2 regions of the Arthrobacter methylotrophus genome follow, and region 1 is predicted to be linked to the other one. Evidence: riboswitches for the same ligand, from Rfam matches in the RefSeq annotation. Region 1 holds a riboswitch; the other holds the start of a gene.
The links. Region 1 has a riboswitch for guanidine ahead of ABD884_RS21570 (DMT family transporter). Riboswitches for the same ligand answer to the same signal wherever they lie in the genome.

Region 1 (14,701 bases):
GGCCGGGGCAAGGGAAGCAGTGCTCGACGCCGGGATCCCGGCCGCCGTCGAGGACGCAGTTCGCTTGGCCTACTCGGCGCTGGACCCGGAAGCCGCGGTGGCCGTCAGATCCTCCGCCACGGCCGAAGACCTGCCCTTCGCGAGTTTTGCCGGACAGCAGGACACTTACCTGAATGTCGTGAGTGCGGACGCCGTGCTGGAAGCCGTCCGCAAGTGCTGGGCCTCCCTGTGGACGGACCGGGCGGTCAGCTACCGGGCACGCAACGGGATTGACCACGCCGCGGTGAGCCTCGCCGTCGTCGTTCAACGGATGGTGGACGCTGAGACAGCGGGGGTGTTGTTTACCGCCAATCCGGTGACCGGGCGGCGCCGCGAGGCGGTCATTGATGCCAGTCCCGGACTTGGCGAGGCCGTGGTCTCGGGCGCCGTGAATCCGGACCACTTCGTGGTGGACTCGCTGACGGGCAGGATCACGGAACGAAGGATCGGGGACCGGAAGCTGCTGATCCGGTCCATCCCCGGAGGGGGCACCGAACGGATCGACGCTCCCGAATCCCGGAACGCACCGGGTGTTGCTTGCCTTGACGACTCCCAAATCAGGGCGCTCGCTGTCTTGGGCCAGCGCGTCGAGGAGCACTTCGGGGCACCGCAGGACACCGAATGGGCCATCGACGGCGACCGCAAGCTGTGGCTCACCCAGGCCCGGCCCATCACCACGCTCTACCCGCAAATGACCCGCCAGCCCGCAGTCCCTGGTCCGCACGCGTACCTTTGCTTCAGCCTCGCCCAAGGGCTGACCCGTCCCCTGACTCCCATGGGCCTGGCAGGCATCAGGCTCATGGCGTCCTCGGTAGCTGGCGCGGCGGGATTCCAGGTTCCCGAACCACGGAACGGCCCTTCGCCCTATTACGAGGCAGGGCAGCGGATCTACTTTGATTTCTCTTCTGTGTTGCGGAGCGAGACCGGCCGGAGCCTCGTGCCCAGGATCTTCGACGTCATGGAGGCGCGTTCGGCGGCGATGATGCGCGCCCTGTTCGAGGACCCGCTTTTCGCCGTCACCAGCAGGACGCCGTTCAAGCTGATCCGGCACGTCGCCCCGATCCTGCTCCGCTTCCGCGTCCCTGAAAACCTCCTTCGCGCTCTCTTCCGGCCGACCGCCGCCCTGGACAAGGTGGAACGGGTGGGAGGCGAGCTGAAGGCTGCGCTCGAAATCTCCGCCGATGCCACAGCCCGGGAAAGGCTGGACCACGCAGAGCGGATCTTGGGCGAGGAACTGTTCCCCATGCTCCCCGCCATGTTGCCCCCGGTGGCACTTGGCTTCGCAATGATGGGGCTGGTCCGCAAACTCCTTGGCGAGCAGGCCTCCTGGGGTGAGCTCCAGACGGTCATCCGCGGCCTGCCCAACAACGTGACTACGGAAATGGACCTTGCGCTGTGGCGACTCGCAAGCAGTATCCGCGACGATCCAGCTTCCGCCGGGGCCTTTACAAACGGCGAGCCCGCTCCGCTCGCGGAGAGCTACCGCGACGGCGGGCTGCCCGCCGTCGCGCAGTCGGGTTTGGCGGCGTTCCTGCGCGACTACGGGCACCGGGCCATCGCGGAGATCGACCTGGGCGTGCCCCGCTGGTCCGAGGACCCCACCCACATCGTCGGAGTCTTGGCCAACTATCTCCGCCTGGACAATACCCGTCTGTCGCCGGACAAACAGTTCGAGAAAGCAGCCCACGACGCCGAGGAACAGGCTGCCGTGTTGGTGGCCCGTGCGCGGTCCAGGAGTCCGCTCCACGCCAGGATCGTGAAAATGGCACTTGAGCGGACGCGGATGTTCGCGGGACTCCGCGAACATCCCAAGTACAACCTGGTGCTGGGCTTTGCTGCGGTCCGCGCGCAGCTGGCCTCCGTCGGGGAGGTCCTGGCGGACGAGGGAAGAATCGAGGACGCCGGGGACATATTTTTCCTGGATTTCGATGACGCCCACCGCAGCCTGGAGGGCGCGGATCTCCGTGCCTTGGTAGCGGAGAGGCGTGAGGCCTATGAGCTTGAACTCAGGCGTCGGCACGTGCCCCGCGTGCTGCTCTCGGACGGCACGGAACCGGAAGCGCTGCCCTCCGGCCTGCGCCGAGGGACCGGAGTTCCGCCGTCGGACGGCATGCTGCTGGGAACCCCGGCGTCGGCGGGAACGGTGACCGCTGCGGCCAGGGTAATCATGGACCCTGTGGGCGCGCATCTCGAACCCGGGGAAATCCTGGTGGCACCGTCCACGGATCCCGGCTGGACGCCCCTGTTCCTGACTGCCGGGGGCCTCGTCATGGAGATGGGTGGGCCCAACTCCCATGGCGCCGTCGTGGCCCGGGAGTACGGGATCCCGGCAGTCGTGGGCGTCCCGGATGCCACGTCCCGGATCAGTTCGGGCCAGAGGATCACGGTGGACGGCGCCACGGGGACGGTGGCCACCTAGCTCGATTTCAATGCCGAGCTAGGCGTGTTGGTGCGTTTCGTGTGCCGAGTGGCCAGCGGGTTCCAGCTGGAAGGTGCAGTGCTCGGTGTCGAAGTGCGAGCCGAGGCAGGACCCGAGTTGGTCCAGGAGCCGGTCCGCGCCTGTGGCGTCCAGTATCCGGTCCTCCACCACTACGTGGGCCGAGAAGACCGGAACGCCCGAGGTGATGGTCCAGATGTGGATGTCGTGAACGGCCACCACGCCTTCGACGGAGAGGATGTGCTCGCGGATCATTTTGACCTCGACACCCTTGGGCGTGGCCTCCAGCAGTACGTCGACCACATCGCGCAGCAAATGCCAGGCCCTGGGCAGGATCATGAGCGAGATCAGGATGGAGGCGATGGGGTCGGCGGCCCGGAAATCAGTGACCGTGATGACAATCGCGGCCGCGATGACGGCGAACGAACCCAACAGATCGCCCAGGACTTCGAGGTAGGCGCCGCGGACGTTCAGGCTCTCCTTCTGGGCCCCGCGCAGGATGAGGAGTGAGACCAGATTGGCGACCGCGCCCAGAATGGCAGCAAAGAGCATGACGTCAGTGTGGATCTCCGGTGTCTCCCCGAAACGGCGGAGCGCCTCGATGAAGATCACCACGGAGATCACAATCAAAATGAGGGCGTTAGCCAGCGCCGCCAGGACCTCGGCACGCTGGTACCCGTAAGTGCGTTGATCACTCGCGGGCCGGGTGGCTATCCAGGCGGCAAGCAACGCAATGAACACGCCTGCGGCATCGGAGAGCATGTGGCCTGCGTCAGCCAGCAGCGCCAATGAACCGGAGACGACGGCGCCCGCCACCTGGATGACCACCACCGCGAGGGTGATGCCCAAGACAGCGATGAGCCGCTTCCGGTGTTTGCCCGTTGCGGTGACGCCGTGTGAGTGGTTGTGATCGTGCCCCATGCCTACAAGGCTATCCCCAGCCGAGCTCGTGCAAACGGTCGTCGCCGATTCCGAAGTGATGGGCGATCTCGTGGATCACGGTAATGGCGACTTCGTCGATCACTTCCTGACGCGATCCGCAGATATCCAGGATCGGTTGCCGGAAGATGGTAATCCGGTCCGGGAGGGAGCCGGCATCCCACCACGAGTCCCGTTCCGTCAGAGGCACCCCCTCATACAGGCCAAGCAGCACCGTGCCAGGATCGTCACCGGGCTGTGGTGTGTAGTCGTCCTCGATGAAGATGGCCACATTGTCCATGGCACGGGCCGCTTTGTCGGGGATCAGGAGCAGGGCGTCACCGACTGCAGCCTCGAAGTCTTCCGGCGACATACTGAACGAAGCCACACCAAGCGGCGCCGGCCCGGTTCCGGGGAGTGACGAGGACATATGCTGGCCGCCGGGGGCTTCGCCGTCGGGAACGATCGGCAAGCCGGGAGGTAAATTCGCGGGCATGTTCCGACTCTAGTCCGCGGCCCGGTCGTTGACGCCGGATCTGCTGGCAGCTACAGTTTCCCAGGCCGGTAATTCGTATAACCACGCCCTAGATTAAGCCCAGCCGCTCGTGCAGATCCTGTGACCAGCACCCAAACGCTCCAACAGACAGGCCCGCACATGACCCGCCCCGGGAGTAGGCCCGGCACGACGATGAACGACGTCGCTGCCGCTGCGGGCGTTTCCCAGGCCACGGTTTCCCTGGTGCTTAACGATGCAGCGGGAACCAGATTCTCGGAGGAAACCCGGCACCGGGTCCATGCTGCCGCCCATCAACTGGGGTACCGGACCAACGCCCACGCCAAGGTTCTGCGGGACGGCGTGGCCGGGATGCTCGGCTTCGTGGGCGACTTCGTGGCCACCGCGCCCTTCGCGGGCACCATCATCGAGGGCGCCCAGGCCCGGGCTGGGGAGGCCGGACTGCTGCTCCTGACCGTCAACACCGGCGGGGACAAAGCGTTAGAAGCCGCTTCGCTGGAGACGATGCTGTCGTACAAGGTGGCCGGAGTGGTCTATGCCGCCATGGAGCACCGGGTCCTTGACGTGCCCGACGTCCTCGCGGAAGTGCCCGCCGTCGTGCTCAATTCGCGCGACCGTTCCGGACGCTTCCCCAGCTTCGTCCCGCAAGAGGAGCTGGGCGGGTACACCGCCACCAAACGCCTGCTCGACGCCGGCCATCGCCGCATTGCGATGATCAACATCGGTGCGGTGGACAGTGAGCTTCCCGCCGTCGTCGGACGCTATGCGGGCCACCTCCGCGCGCTCGAGGAGGCTGGCATCCGTGCCGATCCCCGGCTTCACCGCAGTGGTGACGGCCATGAATCGAGCGGTTTCACCAACGCCGTTGCACTCATGGCCGAACCGCGGCCACCCACGGCCATCTTCTGCGCCAGCGACCGCACTGCCTGGGGCGCCTACCAAGCGCTGGCCCGGCTCGGGGTGTCTATCCCGCACGATGTGTCCCTGGTGGGTTTCGACAACCAGGAAACGCTCGCACCGCACTTGCGGCCCGGGCTGACCACCCTGCAGCTGCCCTTCCTTGAGATGGGCAGGCGAGCCGTCGAACTGATCTTGGCCGGTGCGGATCGCGACGGCAGCACAGAATATTTTGAATGCCCCCTTGTCGAACGCCATTCCGTAGCGCCCCCGAAATCCACCAGTTGCCACTGAAACTCCCCACCCAAGGAACAGGAACAGCATGAAGTACTCCGCGCCCCTTGCGCCCGAGCCGCTCGACGTCGTCGTCGTCGGCGAAGCGCTCATCGACATCGTCAACTCGCCCGAAGGGCAAACCGAATACCCCGGCGGTTCGCCGGCAAACGTCGCCTACGGCCTCGGAAGGCTCGACGTGAAGGCCGGGCTGCTGACCGCCGTCGGGCGTGATCCGCGGGGCGAGGCCATCGCGGCGCACCTTGCAAGCGCCGGCGTGGTGGTGCTGCCGGGCTCGCAATCGCTCGCGAAGACCGCGACGGCGACGGCGGAGATCGCCGCGGACGGTTCGGCCGAGTACACCTTCGACATCGAGTGGACGCTGGCCCCCGCAGCCCTCCCCTACGCCCCGAAAGTGCTGCACACGGGATCGATCGCCACGTTCCTTGAGCCTGGTGCTGCCGTCGTCAGGAACCTGATGGAGCAGGCACAAGGCGGGTCCATCGTCACCTACGATCCCAACATCCGCACGGACCTCCTCGGCAGCCACAGCGAGGCGCTCCGCATTTTCGAAGAGCTCGTCCCGCTGACCACCGTCGTGAAGCTCAGCGATGACGACGCGTTCTGGCTCTACCCCGGCAAGTCCTTGGAAGAGAGCGCCGAACACATCCTGGGCCTCGGCGCCGGACTGGTTGTTCTCACCCGGGGCGCCCAAGGCTCCCTCATGGCGACGCCGCACACCCGGATCACGGTCCCGGCCGTCACGTCGATGGTTGCAGACACGATCGGCGCCGGCGATTCCTACATGTCGGCGCTCATCCTCGGACTCCTGCTGCGCGGTAGCCAAGGACTTGCCCCCACGGTCCTCGAACGCATCGGACAGACCGCCTCCATGGCTGCCGCAATTACGGTCGGGCGCCCGGGGGCCAACCCGCCCACCCACCGCGAGCTTCTCGCGGGGATGGCAAGGTAGGAGCGGCCCCTAGCGGGACCTGCGCCGCGTCAGCCCGACGCCGAGTAGGCAGATCGCGCCGCCTACCAAGCCCCAGATGGTGGGGATCTCCTGGAGCACCGCCCAAGAAATCAGGATCGTGGTGCCTGGAACCAGATACGTCGTGGCGGCGAGTTTCCCGGCCTGGATGAGGGACAGGGCGTAGGCCCACGTGGTGAAAGCGATAGCCGTGGGGAAGATCCCCAAATACACCAAGCCCAGCGTTGCCGGAAGGGGCGCGGCCTGCACTTCGGCCACCAGTTGACCGGCCCACGGCAGGCAGCACACGGCGCCCACCAGGATGCCGAACCAGGTGGCTTGCACTGCTGAGAACCTGCGCATCACGGGCTTCTGGACAGTCATGCTCACGGCGGCGAGCACAGCGGCAAGCAGGCATAACAGCACTCCGGTGACGTCCGCCGTCGAGCGTTGCCCCGAACCGAGCGCGATCAGCGCAACCCCGCCGAATGCCACGAGGCTGCCGATGATCAGCCAGCGTGGAAATCCCTCTTTCAGGGTGACGCCGGCGAGAACCGCGACCAGAATCGGTGAGACGTTGATGAGCATCGCGCTGGTTCCGGCATCGAGCATGTGCTCGGCGGCGTTCAGGGCGAGGTTGTAACCGGCAAACCACATGACGCCATAGGCGAGGATGGGCAGCCATTCGCGACCTTCAGGCCAGTGCTTGAGCCGCGGCAGGGCGACAATACCGAGCGCGACGGCGGCAACCACCAACCGTCCGAGCGTCAAGGAACCGGGGGAGAAGCTGGGTCCCACGGCGCGGATGCCTACGAAGGCGGACGCCCAAAGGACAACGGTGACGACGACGGCGGCGATGCCGAGCTTGCTGATGGTCCGGGAGTTGGTGGTCGCCGGAGAACTTGGGGTGCTTGTGGCCATGATGCCAATCTAGCCCGCCAATTGCAGGACGGACTGGCGGTTTTCGGACGTCTTTCAACAAGAAACCGCCAACTCTATCGAAGTGGATTTGAGGCCCGTTAGCGGCCCTCGTTTGAGGCCCGGTTGCGTCCCGATTTGAACAGCTAAGTGCGCGATTTGGGAATATCCCTGACTATGCTCTAAAGTTTTAGAGTCCAGTTCGGACGAGCGAGAAGCGGGACGCAGGCGGGAAATCGCATGGCGTTGTTGACCGTCGCGAATTCGGATTGTTCCAGGCCCCCATCGTCTAGCGGCCTAGGACACCGCCCTTTCACGGCGGCGGCACGGGTTCGAATCCCGTTGGGGGTACGCAAGGAACTGGTCAGGTCGGACTGAAAAGTCTGGTAGGCTGGGATCCTTGAAAAAATCGCGGTAGAGATACTGCGAGCGTAGTAGAGATACTACACTGCAAGGCCCTGTAGCGCAGTTGGTTAGCGCGCCGCCCTGTCACGGCGGAGGTCGCGGGTTCAAGTCCCGTCAGGGTCGCTCTGATTGCCGGAAGAAATTCCGGCAATCATGGTGACATTGTCACCTAAGGCTCTGTAGCTCAGTTGGTAGAGCGTTCGACTGAAAATCGAAAGGTCACCGGATCGACGCCGGTCGGAGCCACCTTAAACCCCCGATAATTCGGGGGTTTTTTCGTTTCTTGGGGATTCAGTGCATCTAGGTGTAGCTGAAACTGTAGCTATTTGCACTGCCGGACGTGATGGGCGCGAAGCGGCGGTTATCCGACAAGAATTTGTAAGCGAAACACGGACTACCGACCCGGAATTTTCGCAGGACAAAACGCTGCCATGCTCGGTTACGACATGAGCGACATCTGGATCCCCAGTCCCATGTCCAGTGTCGACGGGGACGGCTGGTAGGGGTGCGCTGTCGCGTTGGCGGGGCTGGTGCGAGTCTGGGTAGCAGGGGAGAGCTTTGTCTGGAGGCGTTGGCGTTGGTTTTGCATGTCGGGTTCCTCCCAGCTGACTGGGGTTCCGAGCGGGTTGGTGTTGTCGGTGATGGCCCAGCGGTCCCGGTAGATGAGGATTTCCTGTAGCGTTCGCCGTCGCCGGTCCGGGTCCGGGATGTTCTGGAGTTGTGAGGCGAGGTCCTGCACCCATGGTTCCTGACGGGTGGGGATGCGTGTGGCTACGAGTTTGGCGCGGTTGCGGATGCGTTGTTCGACCTGGGTCATGAGATTGCTCAAGTCGGGTCGGTTGCCGGGGCATCGGACGAGCCCTTCGGGTGCTTCGTGGAGGTTGGCGGCGGTGCGTAGCCGGTTGTGGATGATGGCGGTTAGGTCGCGGACTTCGCCGCGGGGCGCCATTGCGTTGAGCACTTCGCGTTCGGCCAGGTTCCGGTCATGTGCTGCCAGCCGCTTCCAGGCGGCGACAGTGGGTCCCCATGCCGGGGAGCGTTGCAGATCCCCGGCCGAACCGGGGAAGCTGGTGGTGAGGAAATCCGCGAGGTCCTCGTCGGCGGCGAGTTGGGTGAGGTAGTCGTGCTCGGCGGCGAGATGGTGGAGGGTATCGGTGCTGTCCTGGAGTTCCTGCCGGGTTTCGTGTGCGGTGTGTTCGGCACCTTCGGCGGCCAGGACCTGGCCGAGGATCTCTGGCCAGCCAGGCAGAGCTGTCGGATCAATCTGCTCGTCCGCGTCGGTGTCGGGTTCAACGATGTAGGCGGTGTTGGTGGTCCGGCCGCGGGTCATGCCGACGTAGAACAGTTCGCGGGTGAGCCTGCCTTCGGTGACGACGATGTGCCCGGTGTCGGCGGTGATTCCCTGCGAGCGGTGCGCTGTGGTTGCGTACCCCAATTCCGTAAACCCGGACAGGTAGCTTCGGTCAAGGTTGATGGTGGCGCCGGTGTCTTTTCTGACGCAGGACACGCTGCCGGCTTTGGTGGGGGGTGCGGTGATGGTCAGGAGGGTGCCGTTGCGGATGAACCCGCCCAGGCTGTCCCTGATTCGTCGGTCGTTGCGCCGGGCCAGGATCACGTCCCCGCAACCGGCTGTGAGGCCATCGGCCAGGGGCACGGTGTGCCGGGTGTCAACGGCTCCGGCGGCGGCCCGGTCGTCCTGTGCGCGCCGGTTGAGGACGGTCACGGTGTCATTGTCCGCGGCGATGAGGATGGAGGCCAGCCCCGTTTTCTCGTCCGCGGCCCATCCCGCGTACGCAGCCTCGATCATCCGGTGGTCGTTTCCGGCCAGGATCCGGCCGTGCCGCTGGTACTCGAGGATCCCGTCCCAGTTCCCGGCCCGCAGATGGAGCGAGGCAGCGCCTTCCCAGGCGTGGGTGAAGCGGTGCAGTGAGGTCAGCCGCACTGCCCGGCCGGTGCGGTCGAGCCAGCCGAGCATCCCGCCGGCGTCGATGGAATCCAGCTGGGCAGGGTCACCGACCAGCACCAGTTTCGCGCCTGCCGCGGTGGCCATTTCGTCACGTTTTCCGCTCCGAGTCCCAACGCGTCGCCGAGGACGTCGGCGGACACGGCGGCCGGGGCGAGGGCGACCACGCTGCCGGGACCGTGGATCCGTTGCCAGCCATCGCTCACGGCCTTCATCGTGGCGGTCTTCCCTGCCCCGGCCGGGCCGGTGAGCGCGTCCAGACGGCGCCGGCTGCTCAGGACCCGGAGGGCGGCGTCCTGCTGGTCCGCGAACAGGACGGACCCCGCACTGCCGGGCGTGGCGGTGACGGCGTCGACGGCGTCCCAGGGCTCCAATCCGGGCGCGTCGGTGGCGTGGCTGGCAGCCATGATGGCCTCCTCATCGGCCAGGATCCGGGCGTTGGTGAAGACCCGGTCGGTGGCCGGGTCGAAAACCGTGTGCCCGTCGGCGGCGAGATCAGCCCGGGCGTTCTCCGGAGCGATATACCGGTAGTCGTTGAGCGGGACAGAAAGTGTCTGGGCTTCGTCGGCAAGGGCGTCGATCATCGCTGTGCGTTCGGCGGGGCTGGCCATCCGGATGCCGGCGCAGACGCGTTCGGCCTCGGCGAGCAGATTCCACCGGTTCCAGGTGGCGCGTTTCTGGGCGACAAGGTCCATCACCAGCTGCCCGGTGACCTGCCGCCATTCCAGGGACAGGTCCGCACCCGTGAGGGGCCGGGTGCGGGACTGGTGGACAGTGCCGGCACTCAAACGTTCCGGCGAACAGCCAAGGCCTTCGGCCCGGCGACGCCAGGATGTAAGCCGCTCTGCCAGCGGTACGGGTTGGGCGTCCTTGGCCGTCCGGGTGGACAGGGTGGCCTGTTGCCGCAGCTTCAGGATGGTGGCGTCGGAGGGATTGGTCCCGTGTTCGAGGTTCCAGAGCCGGACCAGCCGGTCCTTCTCGAGTTCGATGATCCGTGCCCGGGCGGAGAACTCGGTGATCAGCCCGGCGTCGATCCCGGATAGCTCGCGGCTGGGGTTGCGTTCGACCGAGGCCGGTGTCCGCAGCTCGGTCTCGGTTCCCAGGCTGCGCCGCAGCTCGTCGAAGAGCAGGCCGTTGTAGTGCTCGCTGGCCGCGACCACCGCCTTGTACAGGGTCCGGGAATCGAGAGTGGTCCACGCCCCGTCGGTGGTTCGTTGGACGCGGTTGGCGATGACAGGTGGGTGTGCAGTTGGGGGTCACCGGCCCGGGATTCCCAATGATCAAACGCGGCGGCGATTCCTCCGCGGACCGGGACGTGGGCCACGCCGTTGCGGCCGGTCCGGGTGCGTATGGCCCGGCGCTCGAGCCAGACCAGGGTGTCCTGCACGGCGCGGTGATGCGCCGCGAATACCTGATCCCGGATGTCTTGCGGGCTGAGCGCCCACAGGACCGAGACCGACTTCGGAACGCTGAACGTCAAGTCGAACCCGGCGACGGGGTAACGCGTTGATGTTCCGGTTTTCCGGCCCGGCCCTGCCGGGACAGTGGCCCGCTGCCCGTGTCGGCGGCCCAGCGGCTCACCGGTGACCGGATGCAGTGCTCCGTCGAAGACTGCCTTCGCCGAATCATCCGTCAGGACGGTGCCGGGGGCAAGGCCGATGCCGTCCATGCCGCTGCCCAGCCAGGTCCCGGGCGGGTTACCGGATTTCGTGTAGTAGTCCGTCAGATCGCGCACGGTCACATCACCATGGGCCGTGGTCTTCAGCGGGTACTTGACCCCGGCATCCGCAGACAGCCGGGCAATGGACATCGTCACCGCAATGGCCCAGGAACAGCCGCGGAATGCCGGCAGGGACCGCATACCGGGCTGGGGGTGATGATGGTGTTTCGCCGTTGCTTCACGCCCCTTCATCGTCCGCAACGGGTTCGGGCACATGACCAGCGGCGGCAATAGGCGGCTGTCCCTTTTCGATCGATAGCCGGCTGTTACTGGCTTGGATGCCAGACGTGTGAATGATGGGGAAGTGCGTTCCGGATGCCGAGGGATGAGAAATGTGGAGCGCTCGGCCACTAACTTAAGGATTTGCCGGCCAAGGAATGAGACGCGTGCGTCACCGTCGGACGCAGCAAGCTCTTGCGCGCCAGCCCAATCAACTTGGGGAATCGAGAACGCGCAAAGGTGCCCGCACAAATCTGTGCGCCGCTGTCTGCCCATACGTCGCGCTGGCGGTTGGGATCGTGCCACTTTTGTCAGATTACGGTCTAAGAGATTCTCGACTCCTTGTCAGAAAAAGAAGAATCGGACCCTATTCTGACAGCTTTCGGATACCTGGCTGACGTCGGGTTGGGGTGTGCCTCTAGCATGCAGGCTCCAATGTGCCGGAGGCGACCGTCCGAAGAGTTACCTGTTGCCTAGGTGTGGCATGCCGCGTCCCCTTAAGGTTGCTGGGGAGCTAAGAATGCAAAATCTAGCGAACTTTTCACCGGACGAACACTCCGAGTCAGCGGCGGGAAGAAACTGCCTCGAGCTCCCCCTCGGGAGCACCACTGGGCTGGGCTCTCAGGCCAGCGGCGCAGCCCACGATGCCCGAAATGAACAGCAGTTTCAGCAGGCTGAGGGGCTCCACGCCGGTTGCCATCGCCCAGCCCACCGTGAGTGCGGCACCAATACCTACCCAGATAGCGTAGGCGGTGCCGAGTGGGATTGTGCGGATAGCCCAGCCCAGCCCGAGCATACTCAGCGTTGCTGTGGCGGCGAAGACCACGGTCGGCAGGGGTTTGCTGAAGCCGTCGGACATCCCTAAGGCTGTGGCCCACACGGCTTCCAGTACGGCCGAGGTCAGAAGTACGAACCAGGGGATGGAACGCTGCAGCATCACGCGGCCACCTTTAGGCCAACCACGCACGCGGCGATGCCGGACAGCAGGAGCAGGCGCGTCGCCGTCAAGCCTTCAACTTTGGTGATGACGGCATACGCAGAGGTCAGCACCACGCCGACGCCTACCCACACGGCGTAGGCGGTGCCGGTGGGAATGGACTGCATCGCGATGGCCATACCGCCGGTGCTGGCGGACACGGAGGCCAGGAACACGGCGGCGGGGGCGAGGCGATGCCTGCCCGAGGCCTGGGAAGCACGGTGAAGCGCTGCTGCCCAGACGGCTTCAAGTGCGCCGGAGAAAATAAGTAGCAGCCATGCCATCAGGGATCCTTTGGCCAGTCTTGTCGCGTGCCGGGTACTGAACCGTCGTCCGGAGGCTCGGTTTCAGAGCCTTGGTTCACCTTCACATGGACGGTTGTTCTAGTCAATGGTTCTAGTTAGATTACGAACGTTTCTTTTGATTCAAAGCAATGGTCTTGTGAGAGTGTAGTTGGCCGGGCCGAAACGGGAGACTGGAGAGTAAAAGTGACGCCATCGAAGTCTGTCATTTCATAGAGCCACGCGGCGACAGCCTGTGTCAGGCGCCGCGGCCGGGCGTCCTTCAGCGCCGCTGCGTCAAAGTCAGCCAGGCCCAGGCTCAGGGCCACACCGATGAAGTGCGGGTACAGGGCTGCGACGCTGCCGGAGGCGGTCACCGCACAGTAGCGGCCCGACAACTCAGCCGATCCGGCCGCGCGTTCATCGAGCCATTCCTTGGGGACTTGTCCAGGGGGAATTGTCGGATGCAGGACCTTGTCCTCGTCGTCCTCGATGATCTCGTCCAGCTCCATGCTGAGTCTGGCGTCATGACGGAAGCCGGCCAGAACCTCGAGCAGGCAAGCCAGCAGGCTCGAGCCTGCGTAGATTGTGCGGAAGTTGCCGTGCAGGTCGTCCCATCGGCCCGGGAATCTGCCGTCCGTGGCCCATTCCCAGCCGCTCCAGGCCCATGGCTCCGGTTGGAATCCGACGCGCCAGACTCTTGCCGCGGCTTCAGTCGCGGTCAGTTGTTCAGAAGCCACCGATCAGCCTGCCGCCGCGAAAGCGCGTGCAGCGGCCAGGACGAGCGGGCCGGCGTCGTCCAGCTGCCCCTCGCGGAGCAAACGCGCCGGAGGGACATCGTCAAGCTGTGGATTCATCCCTTGGAACCAGGCCTGCACCACGGCCCTGGAATCACGCTCACCGAGCAGGGCCGCCACGTGGTAGGCCGTGCGCAGGCGCCGCATTACATCGGCGGAGGGCTTCCTTTCCCCGTCCGCCCAAAGCCGTACAGCGCGCGTTTCCTTCACCGATCCGATGTACGCGACCAGCTTCGCCCCCAGCAGATCCCTCAGATCGCGGACCAGCTCCGGGTCGGGAAGACGGATGGAATCCTGATGGGCCTTTAGCCCTCCACGGGCTCCCGTCACTGCTGTCATACCTGATGATCCCACGGAAAGCAGGTGAAATCAAGGACTAAAACACACCCTAAAACACACCCAAAACGCCGATAATGAAGATTCCGTCAAGTAGCGTCTCCGGCAGCTGAGTCGGAAAAACTTCAAATCGGGAGGGCGTGTCCTGTCTCACCTAAGGTGAGGCAATCTCACTACAGATGAGGCATTGCCTTTTTTGTCTCACTGCAGTTAAGGCATTGGTGCGGCGTGTCTCACCTCACTTAAGGCATTGGCCGGTTTTGTCTCATTACAGTTGTGGCATGGGACACGCTGCGGCGGCGTCCGAAGCTTGTGCCGGACGCGATCTTGCTCCAGGCGCCCTGACCTACAGGGAGCAATTTTCCTCTGCGTCCAGGACTGGTTATCTCGCTGATTGCTGGATGATCCCGTTTGAGAACTCATTGCCGATTCGGCGTCTGACAGCATTCAAGGGACAGCGTAACTTCGCCGGTCTCTGGTGGTGCGCCACGAACCAGCGGCACGTCGGCTTCGAATCCTGGTGCGAACGTGACAATCTGATGCTTCTGGACTTCGACCCTGATGTCGCCGGCTTCTCATCCCAACCCTTCCGCATGACCCTGCCTTCCTCCCTCCCCCAGGGTTCACACGTGCCGGACTACTTCGTCCGGCTGGCGGATGGCTCGGCCGCCGTGATCGATGTCCGGCCTGACAACAGGGTGACTCCGGCGGATCAGGACATTTTTCATGCGACGGAGGACTTGTGCGCGACGGTCGGCTGGGCGTACAGGCGCCTCGGAGGGTTGCCGGCTGTTCTTCTGGCAAATCTGCGGTGGCTGTCCGGATACCGGCACCCGAGGTGTGTTCGGCCGTCGACAGCAGCCAAGCTCCTGGACAGGCTCGCCGCCGACGGCCCGATGTCAATACGTAGCCTGGCTGCTGCAACCGGTGACCCTGTCACGATCCTTGCACCGTTGTTCCACCTTCTCTGGACCCATCGCATCGGCACTGACATCTGCGCCCGGGTCCTCCATCAGGGCACGATGGTCTGGCTGAACG
Region 2 (14,701 bases), 4.1 Mb from region 1:
CCACTTGGATGATCTTGGCGTTCTCCGGGTAGAACTGCTGGTACGGAAAGTCGGTGCCCAGCATGAGCAAGGCCTCGCAGCTCGCCATGGCGCGGTAACCGGAACTGAACCCCAGGAGCCCGGTCATGCCGACGTCGAACGGGTTGTTGTACTCCAGGTGTTCCTTGCCGCGCATCGCGTGGACGATCGGCGCCCCTAGCGCGTCCGCGAGGGCCATGACCTCAGCGTGCGCACCCGCGGCGCCGGCACCGGCCAGGATGGTGACTTTGCTGGCCGCGTTGAGCATGCCAGCTGCCTCCGCGAGCTCACGGCTATTGGGTCGGATCTCTGGCCGGGCGGCGCGGATCACCGCGGTCCGCTCGCTGCGCGCCTCCGCGAGGGCAACATCGCCGGGAATCACGACGACGGCGACACCCCGCTTCTCGACCGCCGTCCGCATGGCGATTTCCAAGACCCTGGGCATCTGGGAGGCATGGGCGACGTGCTCGACGTAAACGCTGCATTCCCGGAATAGCTCCTGGGGGTGCGTCTCCTGGAAGTACTGGCTGCCGATCTCTTCGCTGGGAATGTGGGCGGCGATGGCCAGCACGGGAACCCTGGACTTGTTGGCATCGTAGAGCCCGTTGATCAGGTGCAGGTTGCCCGGTCCGCAGGATCCTGCACACACCGCCAGCTCATCAGTGAGACCCGCCTCTGCAGCTGCTGCCAACGCCGCGGCTTCCTCGTGCCTGACATGGACCCAGCGGATACTGTCTTCCTCCCTCAGGGCATCCGTGAACCCGTTGAGCGAATCTCCGGGGATCCCGTAGACGCGTTGGATGTTGTTGGCTTTGAGGGTGGCGACGATGTTCTTGGCGACAGTGTTCCTGGCGGCGGGCATGGACTGTTCCTTTCGAGGGAGGCAGTGCAGACACCGCCTACGCTACTCCGGAACAAACCATGGCGCCTTACGCAGGGAGGGCCACGGGGCTAGCGGTAGGTGCTGACGAAGGGACTGTTGCTCGGCACGATCTGCTTTCCCAACGGCATGAGCGACACCGGGATGAGCTTCAGGTTGGCGATGGCCAAGGGAATCCCGACGATGGTGATGGCCATGGCGAATGCAGTGGCCACGTGGGCGACCGCGATCCAAATGCCCGCAACCAGCAACCAGATGACGTTGCCCAGGAGTGTAAAGATGCCCCCGCTCCCGGGCTTGTCAACGACCATACGACCAAACGGCCACAGTGCGTACGAGGCGATCCGGAACGACGCGATGCCCCACGGGATGGTGACGATCATCAAGCAACAGACAATTCCGGCCATGAAATATCCCAAGGCCAGAACGAAGCCGCCGAAGACGAGCCAGATGATGTTGAGCAGCGTTTTCATGTTTCCATTGTCCCTTGTGGGACGCTGCCGCGGCCTAGGGGTTCGCCCTGAAATACCCCTGATCTTCCGATCCCCGCTCAGCTACGCGGTCCTTTTCCCAGACGCCCCCTCACCTATGCGGCCAAATGGCGGCACCCTCCTGCAGATGATGAACTGAAGGAGGGTGCCCCACTTTCGGCCCAAAGGTGCGCGAGCGTTCCGACGCCGGGTGATCCCCGACGCCCGCTCACATATGTGGCCCTTTTGCCGGACGCACGCTCACCTATTGGGCCAAAGTCGGTCAGGGTCGACAGGATTTCCCTGACGAAGGCCTATTTGCAGTGGACGCTCAGCCAGGTTGTGACGGGAGCCATCGCCTTTTCGAACTTTCCGCTCGAGTACACCGTTTGGTCCTGCAAGCCGGCGATAGCCGTGTCCTTGAAATTCGTGAAATCTGCCCTGAAGCTTTCCGGGACGCGCTCGGCGGTTGCGGTGAGCTCGGCCTTATCCTGCTCCAGTTCAGCGGTCTTTCCCTGCGCCGCAGACATGGGTAGCAACGACGCTCCCGTGGCTTCTTGGGAGACGGTGGAACACATTTCGACTGCCGAAGCGAAGCCCCCGTACGGCCCCGACGATGGACTTGGGCTTGCGCTGACCGACGCGGTTCCGTCAGTGCTAGAGGGCGACGGCGTACCGGCCGAGGCGGTGCCCCCACCCTGCGCGGAGCAGCCGGACAGCGCCAGAACGGCGAAGAAGGCGACTGTCAGGTAGCGGTTAGGGCCGTTAAGAGGTTTAGCAAGGATTTTCAAAGGTCGCATTCTGCTTGGCGGTCAGTCCCCGGAGCCATTCGGCCTCGGGGGACAATGGCATTCTGTCCCCGCCGTGGGAGTCTAGCCCGAATCAGCTGCGACCTTCCAAGTTGACTTCTGGCACTTACTTGTTGCGCGGGCTATTCCCGCACCAGCAGGGTGTCCAACTTAGTGAATGAAGTCCCCCATCCTTCGCGAGTCATTTCAACCCATTCGACCGAGTCGAACGGTCCTTGCGTGAGATGAAGCCGCGTGCGGTTGCCTTCCAGCACCTCAAACTCAAGGCGCATTTCGAGCAAAAGTGTGATCCCGGCGTCGGGCTCTGCTTTCTGGGTGGCCACCAGCAACGCAGGCGGATCGTAAGCGGTGATGACGGCGTCAATGGGCGATTCCTTGGTGGCACCGTCCTCGTCCCAGGTCATGACGAGCTGCCAGACGCCGCCCGCTCTGGGTTCCACAACAATCCGGTCGCGCGGCGAGTCGATGCCCACCGGCCCGAACCATGCAGCCAACTGCTCGGGGTCCACGAAGGCTTCGAAGACGAGCTCACGTGGGGCGTCGAAGTCGCGGGTCATGGTGAGGATGTGCTGTTCGGTGGTGCTCTGTTCCGTGTTCATTGCTTGACCCCTCGATCGTTTGAATCGTGCTGAATCTTGCGTAGGTGGGCGTCGAGGCGGGTGAAGCTGGCATCCCAGAATCGCCTGTATTCGTCCATCCATTCGGTGGCTTCGCGCAATGGTTCTGCTTCCAGTTTGGAAGACCTCCATTGCGCATTCCGGCTCCGGCTGATGAGCCCCGCGTTTTGCAGGACCTTGAGATGCCGCGAGACGGCGGGAAGGCTGATGTCGAACGGTTCGGCAAGCTCGTTCACGGTGGCTTCACCCTCCGATAGGCGGGCGAGAATGGCCCTTCGGGTGGGGTCGGCAAGTGCCGAGAAGATGAGGCTGAGCCGATCTGTGGGCATCGTTGGCGCCTTCGTATTTAACACATCGACTAATTAGCCGATGTGTTAAATATCGTATTTCGAGGCGCGGCTGTCAATGGTTTTTCGAAGCCTGGACTCCCTCCGACGCTCGCTCACTTTTGAGGGCGAAATCGCAAACGCTCGCTCATGACTTCTGCAGGAGGATCGCGCCAAAAGGCACCAAAAGTGAGCGAGGGTTTGGTGGGGAGTCAGGCTTTTGCGGCTCGGACGAAGGCCCGGACGAGCTCAAGGTCCTTCACCCCACGCGAGGACTCAACGCCGCTGGACACATCTACGCCCCAAGCTGCTGCTTCATGCGCTGCGGCCCCTACGTTGGACGCGGTCAGCCCGCCGGCCAACAACCAGTGGCGCCCACCCAGAGCGAATTTCCGAACCGAGGAAAAATCCCATGCCTCCCCCGAACCCGGGACAGCGGCGTCAATCAGGAGGAGTTCCTCGCCCCATTCCTCGAACTCCTCCGGCGCGGCACCCATGGTGACCGCCCTGATCAGCCGCATGCCGGCGTCGTGCACGGTCTTTACATCTTCCGGCGAGCGGCTGCCGTGCAGTTGGACCCATTTCAGGCCAGCCTCGCGGGCTGTCGCAACGGCGTCCGCGGCGGTCTCGCGGCGGAAGACTCCGACGGCGGCCACACCTTCCGGTACATGGACGAGTAGGTCCCGGGCGCGGTCTGGCGATACCTGGCGCGGACTCTTGGTCAGCACGAAACCCACGGCGTCTGCGCAGGACTCGACGGCGGCCTGCACTGATTCAGGCGTGCTCAGGCCGCACACTTTGACGAACATTCCGGGCCTCCAACCGTTTACCTCCCTACGACGTTAGCAAGGGCATCAGGGATTGATGAACCGAGCCAAGTTTGCGCCGATGTTACGGGAGCGTTCAGCCGGGTGAAGGCAGGCTCGGGCTAGGCTGGAGCGCATGGAGATCATCCGTTTTGCCGAGCTCAAGCCTCAACCGTGGCGCAACGGCGGCGGGGTGACCCGCGAACTGGCGAGCCATCCGGAAGCGGCGTCGGCGCAAGACGGGGCGTGGGACTGGCGCGTCAGCATCGCCGACGTCGTATCGGCCGGCGATTTCTCGATGTTCCCCGGTATGGAGCGCGTCATCACGGTGATCGACGGCGAGTTGCTGCTGCTCACGGTGGACGGTGAAGAGCACCCCTTGGAAAAGTACCGGCCCTTCCGGTTTTCCGGAGAAGCAGCCTCTTCCAGCGCGCTCCCTACCGGCGACATCCGGGATCTCAACGTGATCGCCCGCGCCGGCGAATTCAAGGGCTACACGTCCATCATCGAACTCTCCAAGAAGCGTGCACACCCCGTGTTCGAGGGCCAGTTGGCGGTCCTCTTGGAGGGCAAGGCTTCCGTCACTTCCGGCGCGCAGACTGCGGAAAGCGCGGAGGCACCAGACGGTGAAGCCGCGACGACGGAACCTGTGGACCTCGCTCGCTACGACGCGGTAGTCGGATCGGACACCCGCAGTCCGGAAATCCTGGGCCGTGGATTCTTGGCCGTTATCTCCATCGACCGCGTGGAGCATGCGCACTCCTAGGTCCGGGCGCTGGACATAATGCCAACATGCACACCCGCACACCCCAGCACTGGACATGTCCCTTGGTGGTGCTCGCGGCTGGGCATGTCCTCTGGTGAGGCTCGCCACGAAAACTCGCCCCCCGGCGTCGAGCTTGCTAGCCTCGAAGAAAGGCCAGCACAGGGACCTCCGGACGACGGCTCAGTACCCGGCACGCGACAAGACTGGCCAAAGGATATGTCATGTCGTGGTTAATCCTCATCCTCTCCGGTGGACTCGAAGCCGTCTGGGCGGCCGCACTCCACCGTTCCCAAGGCTTCCGCAGGCCATTGCCTTCCGCCGTCTTTCTCGTCACCGTGGTTGCGAGCACCGCGGGACTGGCCTTCGCCATGCAATCCATCCCCACTGGCACCGCTTACGCAGTGTGGGTGGGGGTCGGCGTCGTCCTCACGGCCGTTTACGCGATGATCGCCAAAGTTGAGCGCCCGACGGCGGCCCGCCTGCTGCTGCTCGCGGGTATCGGTGTGTGCGTGGTCGGCTTGAAAGTGGTGGCGTAGCAATGTCCGCCAAGTTCGCATGGGCCGTTTTATTGGCCTCCTCCGTGCTCGAAGCGGTGTGGGCGACGGCCCTCGGCCTGTCCAACGGATTCAGCCAAGCTATCCCCACCGCCGTCTTCGCCGTCACGGCGACCCTCAGCATGATCGGCCTCAGTATCGCAGTCGGGCGCATTCCCCTTGGCACGGCCTACGCCGTTTGGGTGGGGATCGGCGCTGCGCTCACGGTCGGCTGGGCGATGGCCACCGGCGTCGAACCCCCCAGCCCGCTCAAGCTGCTCTTCATCGCGGGAATCGTGGGTTGCGCAGCAGGATTGAAGGTGCTTCCCTCGGAGAAGCATGATGAAGTGGCCGAGCCAGCCGAGCTTTGAGCCGGGGCGTGCGGAATACTCCCCCGCCCCGCGGAGTTGCCAGCAATGAGATGACCACTCGGCGAAGGAGACAACCATGAGCCCGGAAACCACGACGGCACACCTCGGCGACGGCCTGACCGTGAGCCCCCTCGGATTCGGCGGAATGGCGTTGACCCCCGTGTACGGCGAGGTGGACCCCGCCGAATCCCTCAGGACACTGCATCATGCCGTAGACGCCGGCATCAGCTTCATCGATACGGCGGATATTTACGGCGCGGGCGAGAACGAGGAACTGATCGCCAAACTGTTGAAAGATCGCCGCGACGAGGTCCAGCTGGCTACCAAGTTCGGAATCGTGGGCAATCCGCGGGATGGCTACACCGATGTCCGCGGAGATACCGCCTACGTGACCCAGGCGGCGGAAGCGAGCCTCCGCCGCCTGGGCACTGATGTCATCGACCTCTACTACATGCACCGCCGCGACCTCCGCGTTCCGATTGTGGAAACCGTGGAGGCCATGGCGAAGCTTGTCCGGGCGGGCAAGGTCCGGCACCTGGGCTTGTCGGAAGTGACGGCCGAGGAGCTAAGGGAAGCCAACGCGGTGCACCCGATCGCCGCCGTGCAGAGCGAATGGTCAATCTGGAGCCGGGACGTTGAACGCAACGTCGTCCCGGCTGCAGCCGAGTTGGGAGTGGGCTTCGTGCCCTATTCGCCGCTTGGCCGGGGGTTTCTGACCGGGACCGTCAACGCCGAGCAACTCGGCGAGAACGACTTCCGGCACCGCATCCCCCGTTTTGCCGACGGAGCCCTTGACGCGAACCAGGCGGTTGTTGCCGCCGTGCGCTCCGTGGCCGCTGAGCTGTCGCAGAGCACTGGCCGGGATGCAACTCCCGCCCAGGTGGCTTTGGCGTGGCTTTTCGCCCAGGGCCACCGCCTTAAGCTCAGCGTGGTCCCCATCCCCGGCACGCGCAAGGCGCACCGGATCGACGAGAACCTGGGCGCCCTGTCGCTCGTGATGAGTGCCGCCCAACTGGACGTGCTCGACGGCGCTGCGGACGCCGTCGTCGGCTCACGGTCCGCGGATCCCACCTGGGTTTCGCAGGGCCGCGAATAATCGCTAAGCCGCGCTGGTTCCGTAAAGTGGACGAATGGACTCACTCATTCATTCACTGCGTGACATCACCGTCCGGCGTATCTCGGTCAGCGAGATGAACAACAACGTGTACCTGCTCACCGCTAAGGGAAGTGGTGCGCAGATCCTGATCGACGCCGCCGACGACCTTCCAGCGATCCAGCAAATGATCGGGGCCTCGGCCGCGGACACTACGGCCACACCGAGGCTGGCCCTGATCGCCACGACGCACCAGCACTGGGACCACGTCCGGGCGCTTCCTGGTTTAGTGGAAGTCACGGGCGCCAAGACCTCTGCCGGCGCGGACGACGCTGACGCGCTGCCGGTGCCTGTGGACGTGCCGTTGCGCCATGGCGATGTTGGAAACTTCGACGGTTTCGACATCACCGCGGTGCACTTGCGCGGACACACTCCGGGTTCAATTGCCTACGTGTACCAAGATCCGGAAGGACCGACGCACATTTTCAGTGGCGACTCCTTGTTCCCGGGAGGCGTTGGCAACACCCAGAACGATGCCGCCCGCTTCACATCGCTTTTGAACGACGTGACGGAACGGCTGTTCGAGGTTTACCCGGACGACACCGTGGTTCATCCTGGCCATGGAGATCCGACCACACTCGGTGCGGAACGGCCTCACTTGGCTGAATGGCGCGAGCGCGGCTGGTAACCCGCAGGCACATGCTCATTCTTTGAGCTCAGGAGTGGACATATCAGGAATATGTCCACTCCTTGTTGCCCACGTTGAGCATGTCCATCCGTGGTGGCCTGGCGAGCCGGGCTACCTAGCGGGACTGCCTTGGACCCCAGGCTGCCTAGCGGCCGCGGCGCTCGTTCGACGCCGGAGCAGAAGCACGGCGCGGGCCGCTGCGCGTCGGGCGGCCCGAACCGGAGTTGCCCGAGCCGGAGCCGTATGAGCCGCCGGAGTTGCCGCCCGTGTTCGAGGACCATACAGCCTTGTTGCCAGTGCTGCGCGTGGACGTGGCAGATTCCGTGCGCGGAGCCGACGCCGAGCGGTTACCGCCAGATGCACGCTGGCCGGTTGCCGGACGGCCGCTGCGGCCACCCTGGCCCTGTGCGCCTGGAACGTCGTTGCGGTGAGTGGAGCCAGCGTTGCCGCGTCCACGCGAGCTGCGGGCGACGTCGTCGTTCGCAGCAGCGCGGCGCTCCGCACGGTTGATGTCGGTGCGGACGGGCTCGGCCGCAACCTTGCCACGTCCACCGCGACCACCACGACCACCCGCAGTGGGTGCAGCTTGGGTGGTGCGGCGGCTGCGCTTGCGCTGGGCATTGGCACCGGTGGAGGTGCCGCCGCCCGGCTGCTGGGTCTTCGCGGCGAGCAATGCCGCCCGAGTACGCGGATCAACCTTGTCCGCAACGTCGCCCACGAGCTTGGCAACCAGTGGTGAGTTGGCTGTGACGCGTTCGAAGGAGACGTCGACGCCGGCGGCCTTCATAAGCTTCTTGACGTCGGACTGCTGCTCGGGGAGCGTCAATGTGACCACAGTGCCGTCGGAACCTGCGCGGGCCGTACGGCCGGAGCGGTGCAGGTAAGCCTTGTGCTCGGTGGGTGGGTCGACGTGGATGACGAGTTCGACGTCGTCGACGTGTACACCGCGGGCGGCGACGTCGGTGGCCACCAGGACACGGACCTCGCCGCTGGAGAACTCGGCGAGGTTGCGGTCACGGGCGTTCTGCGACAGGTTTCCGTGGAGATCGACGGCGGGGATGCCGCAATCGGTCAGGGTCTTGGCCAATTTGCGGGCGTGATGCTTGGTCCGCATGAAAAGGACGCGGCGGCCGGCGCCAGACGCGAGCTCGACGATCAGTTGCTTCTTCACGGTCTGGTCGTTGACCACCAGGACGTGGTGCTCCATGGTGGTGACCGCAGCCTGTGGGTCATCAACGGAGTGGGTCAGCGGGTTGGACAGGTAACGGTTGACCAGCTTGTCAACACCGTTGTCCAGCGTCGCGGAGAAGAGCAGGCGCTGGCCCTGGGTGGGGGTCATGTCCATGAGTTTCTTGACGACCGGGAGGAAGCCGAGATCGGCCATATGGTCGGCCTCGTCCAGCACCGTGATCTCGACAGCTTCCAAGGTCAGGATGCGCTGGCGGATGAGGTCCTCGAGGCGGCCCGGGCAGGCGATAACAATATCGACGCCGGCGCGGAGGGCCTTTTCTTGGCGGGCCTGGGAGATCCCACCGTAGATGACGGTGGTGTTCAGGCCCATGGCTTTGGCCAACGGTTCAATAGTGGCGTTGATCTGGGTGGCGAGCTCACGGGTTGGTGCGAGGACCAGGCCCATGGGGCGGCCGGGCTTGCGGAAGTGCTTGGCTTCGCGCTCGGCGAGACGCGCCACAAGCGGGATAGCGAAAGCGATGGTCTTACCGGAGCCAGTGCGTCCGCGGCCCAGGACGTCGCGGCCTGCGAGCGTGTCCGGGAGGGTCTTGACCTGGATAGGGAAGGCTTCTTCAATTCCATCTGCGGCGAGGGACTCGGCGATGGCCTTGGGCGTGCCAAGGGCAGCAAAAGTAGTCATGTGTTTCAAGGGTCTTTCTGGCGGTGTCCAACGGACATCGTCCCCCGACGCCGGTTGGGCCAAGGGTTCGCCGAGGAAAAAGTCAGTGATCGACCGGTGGGCAATAAGCCGTGGCCGGGACCAGAGAAAACGCGTTCATCGACGCAGGATGTGCCTCTCACATGAAAAAAGCCCACTTCCCAAGTTTGGAACTAATCCAAATTCGGGGACTAAGCGGGCATCACTGCACATCAAGTAGATCTATTCTAGCATCTGCGAGCGACTCCCCTTCGCACGACTGTCCCCTTGCCCAACTAACTCGCAGTTGTTGTCGCTATGAGCCTTCAAAACGACAACAACTGCGAGTTAGTTGGGTGGGGCGGGCGTTGCCTCGCGGTGCCTCTCAGGGCAGGCTTGAGCCATGACGCACCATCACGACGGCGGAACCCACCTTTCCAGCGAAGCCCCCGACGCCGACCCGGCTCAGTTCTGGGATGGTGTCTACCTCGAAAAGGCGAAGAAGTGGAGCGGGCATCCCAATCCGCAGCTGATCGCGGAAGCCACGGGCCTTGCCCCCGGCACCGCCCTGGACTTGGGCTGCGGAGAGGGGGCAGACGCCATCTGGCTCGCCCAGCACGGCTGGACGGTGACCGCGGTGGATGTCTCCGCCGTCGCGCTTGAACGCGCAGCAACCCATGCGGTCGAAGCCGGGTTGCAGGACCGCATCGCTTGGCAGCAGCGGGACTTCGCCTCATGGCATCCGGAAGAGAACTTCGACTTGGTGTCCTCCCAATTCCTCCATTCTCCGCTGGTCCCGTGGCCGGATTTCCTTGTCTCTGCCGCATCCGCCGTGGCTTCCGGCGGCACCCTGCTGGTGGTCGGGCATCACCCGGAAGGCCTGACTCCGTGGAGCGGACACAAGGAAATGAAGGACAAGTTCTTTACGCCCGAGGACTTGGTAGCGACGCTCACGAACGGTCCGGGGACTTGGCGGATCAACGTTGCCGATTCGCGGGAGCGAGTGGTTACCGGCCCTGAGGGCCAACAAACCGCCACCATCGACAGCGTGCTCCGGGCCACCCGAAGCCACTGATCCAAGTCGCTTCGGTGCCAAGCTAGGGGCGACTGGCCAGCCAGTCGCCGGCATTCCGCATGCCCTCAGGAAGCAGTCGACCGAGGAATCTTGAAGCCCAGCGGAGGATTTTCATGCGCGACCACCCAAACGGATGGTTTAAACCATCCCGAATCAGCGTTTCGCCTACCCGCAAATGACAGGACGATGGATGCCAAGACAACGAGACCGGCGGCACACGATCCGCTTTTAGAAAGGCAGTCCGATGCTAGAGACTTCAGCTTCTCGTCTTATGTGGATGGGCCGGGAAGCGTTGGCTGAGGCCATGATTCCGGTGATTGGCCGGTTGTACCGGGAAAACAATGTGGTGACGAGCATCCATGGGCGCAGCCTGGTCAACATGTCCACGATGAGCATCTTGAAGGCGCACCGTTTCGCGCGTCGGATCAGCAAGGAAGAGCTGCTGCTCGAGGAGACGGCGCCGTTGTTGAACATCCTGGCGGGGCTGGAGCTCGGGGCCGCGGCGATTGATATTGCGCGGTTGAACGAGAAGTTCAAGTTCGACGGCGGTGGCCTGGCTTTGGAGGAATTCCTCCGGGCCGAGCTGGCCGGGGTTCTCGGGCGTCGGGGCGCGGACGACCGGAGCAGTACGGATGTGGTGCTGTATGGTTTCGGGCGCATCGGCCGGCTCCTGGCCCGGCTCCTGATTGAGAAGGCCGGCGGCGGGCATGGCCTGCGCCTGCGCGCGATCGTGGTGCGCAAGGGCGCCGAGAACGATCTCGTCAAGCGCGCGAGCCTGCTGCGCCGGGATTCGGTGCATGGTTCCTTCGAAGGCACCATCCGCGTGGACGAGGCCGCCAACACGATCACGGCCAACGGGGTGCAGATCCAGGTTATCTACTCGGAGAACCCTTCCACTGTCGATTACACGGCCTACGGCATCAAGGATGCTTTGGTGGTGGATAACACGGGCCGGTGGCGCGATGCCGAGGGCCTGTCCCAGCACCTGCGCAGCAAGGGCGTGGCACGGGTGTTGCTCACGGCTCCGGGCAAGGGTGAGCTGAAAAACATCGTTCATGGCATCAACCATTCCTCGATTCTGGACTCGGACAGGATCGTCACCGCGGCGTCGTGCACCACGAACGCGATCACCCCGGTGCTGAAGGCACTCAACGACAAGTTCGGCGTCATCCACGGGCACGTGGAGACCGTGCACTCGTTCACGAACGATCAGAACCTGATCGATAACTTCCACAAGGGCGACCGGCGCGGGCGTTCGGCGGCCCTGAACATGGTCATCACCGAAACGGGTGCGGCCAAGGCCGTGGCCAAGGCCCTGCCCGAGCTGCAGGGCAAGCTGACCGGCAACGCGATCCGGGTACCGACCCCGGATGTGTCGATGGCCATTTTGAACCTGAGCCTGGAGACGGGGACCACGAAGGAGGAAGTGAACAACTACCTTCGCGAGATGTCATTGCACTCGGAGCTACGCAAGCAGATCGACTTCATCGATTCGCCCGAGGTTGTCTCCACGGACTTCGTGGGCTCCCGCCGTGCGGGCATCGTGGATGGCCTGGCCACCATCGCCAACGACAAGAACCTCGTGGTCTATGTCTGGTACGACAACGAATTCGGCTACTCCTGCCAGGTAGTGCGCGTCATGGAAGAAATGGCCGGCGTGAAGCGGCCGTCGTTCCCGGCGAGGGATGTCGTTGAGGAAGCCATGCCGGTGCTTGCCGCCCTGGGATCGGCCTAGCGTCCGCCCTCCACCACTCATGTCACCGGGCGGAACCCATGCCCGCAAACCTTCTTAGATTTGAGCCGAAACATGAAAATTGGAATCCTCACCAGCGGTGGCGACTGTCCCGGTCTAAACGCCGTTATCCGTGGCGCCGTGCTCAAGGGCATTGCCATCCATGGTCACGAATTCGTGGGCTTCCGGGACGGCTGGCGTGGTGTGGTTGAGGGCGACATCATCGAGATTCCCCGCACCATGGTCCGGGGCATCGCCAAACAAGGCGGAACCATCCTTGGCACCTCCCGCACCAACCCGTTCGAGAACGGCGGCGGCCCCGAGGTCATCACGGCCCACATGGACCGTCTTGGCATCGAGGCGATCATTGCCATCGGCGGTGAGGGAACCCTGGCCGCGGCCAAGCGCCTGACCGACGCAGGACTCAAGATCGTCGGCGTTCCCAAGACAGTGGACAACGACCTTGACGCCACGGACTACACCTTCGGTTTCGACACCGCCGTCCAAATCGCCACCGAGGCCCTGGACCGGCTACGCACCACCGGAGAATCGCACCACCGCTGCATGATCGTGGAGGTCATGGGCCGGCACGTGGGCTGGATCGCCCTGCACGCCGGGATGGCAGCCGGCGCGCACGCCATCCTGATCCCCGAGCAGAAAGTCAGCATCGAGCAGATAGCCCAGTGGGTCAAGGAAGCCCACACCCGTGGCCGCGCCCCACTGGTAGTGGTGGCCGAAGGGTTCGTCCCGGACCACATGGAATCCCCGCACTCCGAACGCGGGCTAGACACCTTCGGCCGTCCCCGGCTCGGTGGCATCGCGGACCAACTCACCCCGGAAATCGAAGCCCTGACCGGCATCGAAACCCGTGCCACCATCCTGGGCCACATCCAGCGCGGCGGCGTGCCCTCAGCCTTCGACAGGGTCCTGGCCACCCGCCTGGGCATGGCCGCCATCGACTCCGTCGTCGAAGGCCGCTGGGGAACCATGGTGGCCCTCAAAGGCACGGAAATCGAACGAGTGGCTTTCGAGGACGCCCTGGACAAGCTAAAAGTCGTTCCGCAGAACCGCTACGACGAAGCCGCAGTCCTGTTCGGCTGAGCCCCCGGCCAGCCTGTCGGGCTGAGGGGTCCCCGAGGCCCTCCCGGGACAACGGTCATTGGAATTGCTCGGACACTAGACCGTCTTGCCGACCGTGCCGAGCTAATTGGCGCCTTCCACAATCCGGGCCGCAGCTGCACGTGCCTGCTGGCGGAGCATCGCGTAATTGTGCCCGTTTTCTCGCCATTTGAGTCATCGGAGGACCGCACACAGGCCAGCTGGCAGGCCAATGAAGTCACTACCGCTTTCCCCTCGGACCCCGAGATGGATTCCGGCAACGGGGTCCGCCAAGCGAGCAACGGGCTGGAGATTGACTTCCTGGAAGTCGCCGACGGGTCCCGCCGCCAGGGACTCGGCACACAGACCATCAGGCCGCCGCGCTGGCAGCATTCCCGGCCGTCTCCCGTCCCGGCCGCCCGGGAATGACGATGCCTTCTGGCATGGGACCACGTAGCAAGTACTGCTGCCCTATCTTTCGGAAGCTTGACCTTCGCATGGTCGAGTTGGCCGCTTAAGCATTTACCTCGTTGGATGTGGGTCCGCACCGCAAGCGGGTTGTCGCGCCACGCGACCGGTCCTAGATTTGAAACAAATACATTTTCCTGACAAGCTGTCGGAAAGATGTCGACATCTTGTCAGTAACTAAATTCATCCTCCTCCGAAACTAGGACTGCCAATGTTCCTTGCACTCCGCGAACTGATCTTCGCGCGTGGTCGCTTCAGCCTGATGGGCGGTGTCATAGCCCTCATTGCCGTCCTGATGGTGATGCTCTCCGGCCTTTCCTCGGGCCTTGTCAACGATGGCGTGTCAGGCCTCAAATCGATGCCCGTGACCGCGTTTGCCTTTGATCAGGGAACCAAGACCGACAACGCCTTCTCCCGCTCCGCGATCGATGACCAGCAGCTCGACGCCTGGCGCGGCGTCGAGGGCGTGGCCGCCGCCGAGAAGATGGGCGTCGGCATGGCCAATGCCACCACCGATTCCGGCAAGCAGGTTGACCTCACGCTTTTCGGCATCGAGCCTGGATCCTTCCTTGAACCGTCCCGCTCGGCAGGCACCGGCCTCGGCGAGACTGACGGCATCGTCGTGTCCTCCACCGCAAAGGCTGAAGGCATTAATCTCGGCACGGTCGTGACGCTGGACCGGATCGGCACGAAGCTTAAAGTTGTTGGCTTCACCGAGGGGCAGGCCACGTTCGGACACGTCGACGTGGCCTACCTGCCGCTGAAAACCTGGCAGCTGATCGCGTCCGGCCAGGCCGCCGCCGGAGCCCCGACCGCCGTGCAACTGTCCGCACTCCATTTCGACACCGCCAGCGTGGTGGCCGTCCAGGCCAAGCCCGGCGCCAAGCTGGACCTTGCCGCCGGCGACGCTGCCGCCGGAACGACCAGCAAGTCCCTGTCCGCTGCCTTCAACGCATCTCCTGGCTATGAGGCCGAGACCATGACCCTGAGCATGATCCAGGTCTTCCTCTACGCGATCTGCGCCCTGGTGGTCGGCGCGTTCTTCACCGTGTGGACCATCCAACGCAAACACGAAATCTCCGTC

Region 2: it holds a riboswitch for guanidine, as region 1 does, so the genes downstream of both, ABD884_RS00550 (DMT family transporter) here and ABD884_RS21570 (DMT family transporter) in region 1, are expected to answer to the same signal.

Annotation. Positions count from the first base shown of each region.
Region 1 is NZ_BAABED010000001.1:4,182,765-4,197,465, reverse strand. It holds gene ABD884_RS21625 (PEP/pyruvate-binding domain-containing protein) at 1-2,458, shown strand, start outside; gene ABD884_RS21620 (cation diffusion facilitator family transporter) at 2,477-3,397, opposite strand; gene ABD884_RS21615 (metallopeptidase family protein) at 3,408-3,890, opposite strand; gene ABD884_RS21610 (LacI family DNA-binding transcriptional regulator) at 4,011-5,099, shown strand; gene ABD884_RS21605 (carbohydrate kinase family protein) at 5,128-6,051, shown strand; gene ABD884_RS21600 (DMT family transporter) at 6,061-6,969, opposite strand; tRNA gene ABD884_RS21595 (tRNA-Glu) at 7,245-7,317, shown strand; tRNA gene ABD884_RS21590 (tRNA-Asp) at 7,421-7,494, shown strand; tRNA gene ABD884_RS21585 (tRNA-Phe) at 7,545-7,617, shown strand; partial or broken gene ABD884_RS21580 (AAA family ATPase) at 7,811-11,163, opposite strand; gene ABD884_RS21575 (DMT family transporter) at 11,836-12,210, opposite strand; gene ABD884_RS21570 (DMT family transporter) at 12,210-12,533, opposite strand; guanidine-III (ykkC-III) riboswitch at 12,543-12,608, opposite strand; gene ABD884_RS21565 (RES domain-containing protein) at 12,650-13,270, opposite strand; gene ABD884_RS21560 (hypothetical protein) at 13,274-13,666, opposite strand; gene ABD884_RS21555 (TnsA-like heteromeric transposase endonuclease subunit) at 13,945-14,701, shown strand, end outside.
Region 2 is NZ_BAABED010000001.1:102,536-117,236, reverse strand. It holds gene poxB (ubiquinone-dependent pyruvate dehydrogenase) at 1-880, opposite strand, end outside; gene ABD884_RS00580 (YccF domain-containing protein) at 970-1,371, opposite strand; gene ABD884_RS00575 (nucleotide exchange factor GrpE) at 1,683-2,168, opposite strand; gene ABD884_RS00570 (SRPBCC family protein) at 2,300-2,776, opposite strand; gene ABD884_RS00565 (ArsR/SmtB family transcription factor) at 2,773-3,123, opposite strand; gene ABD884_RS00560 (phosphoribosylanthranilate isomerase) at 3,333-3,929, opposite strand; gene ABD884_RS00555 (HutD/Ves family protein) at 4,063-4,692, shown strand; guanidine-III (ykkC-III) riboswitch at 4,839-4,903, shown strand; gene ABD884_RS00550 (DMT family transporter) at 4,914-5,228, shown strand; gene ABD884_RS00545 (DMT family transporter) at 5,231-5,596, shown strand; gene ABD884_RS00540 (aldo/keto reductase) at 5,673-6,692, shown strand; gene ABD884_RS00535 (MBL fold metallo-hydrolase) at 6,727-7,377, shown strand; gene ABD884_RS00530 (DEAD/DEAH box helicase) at 7,523-9,247, opposite strand; gene ABD884_RS00525 (SAM-dependent methyltransferase) at 9,648-10,319, shown strand; gene ABD884_RS00520 (glyceraldehyde-3-phosphate dehydrogenase) at 10,597-12,054, shown strand; gene ABD884_RS00515 (ATP-dependent 6-phosphofructokinase) at 12,127-13,152, shown strand; gene ABD884_RS00510 (hypothetical protein) at 13,321-13,578, shown strand; gene ABD884_RS00505 (ABC transporter permease) at 13,829-14,701, shown strand, end outside.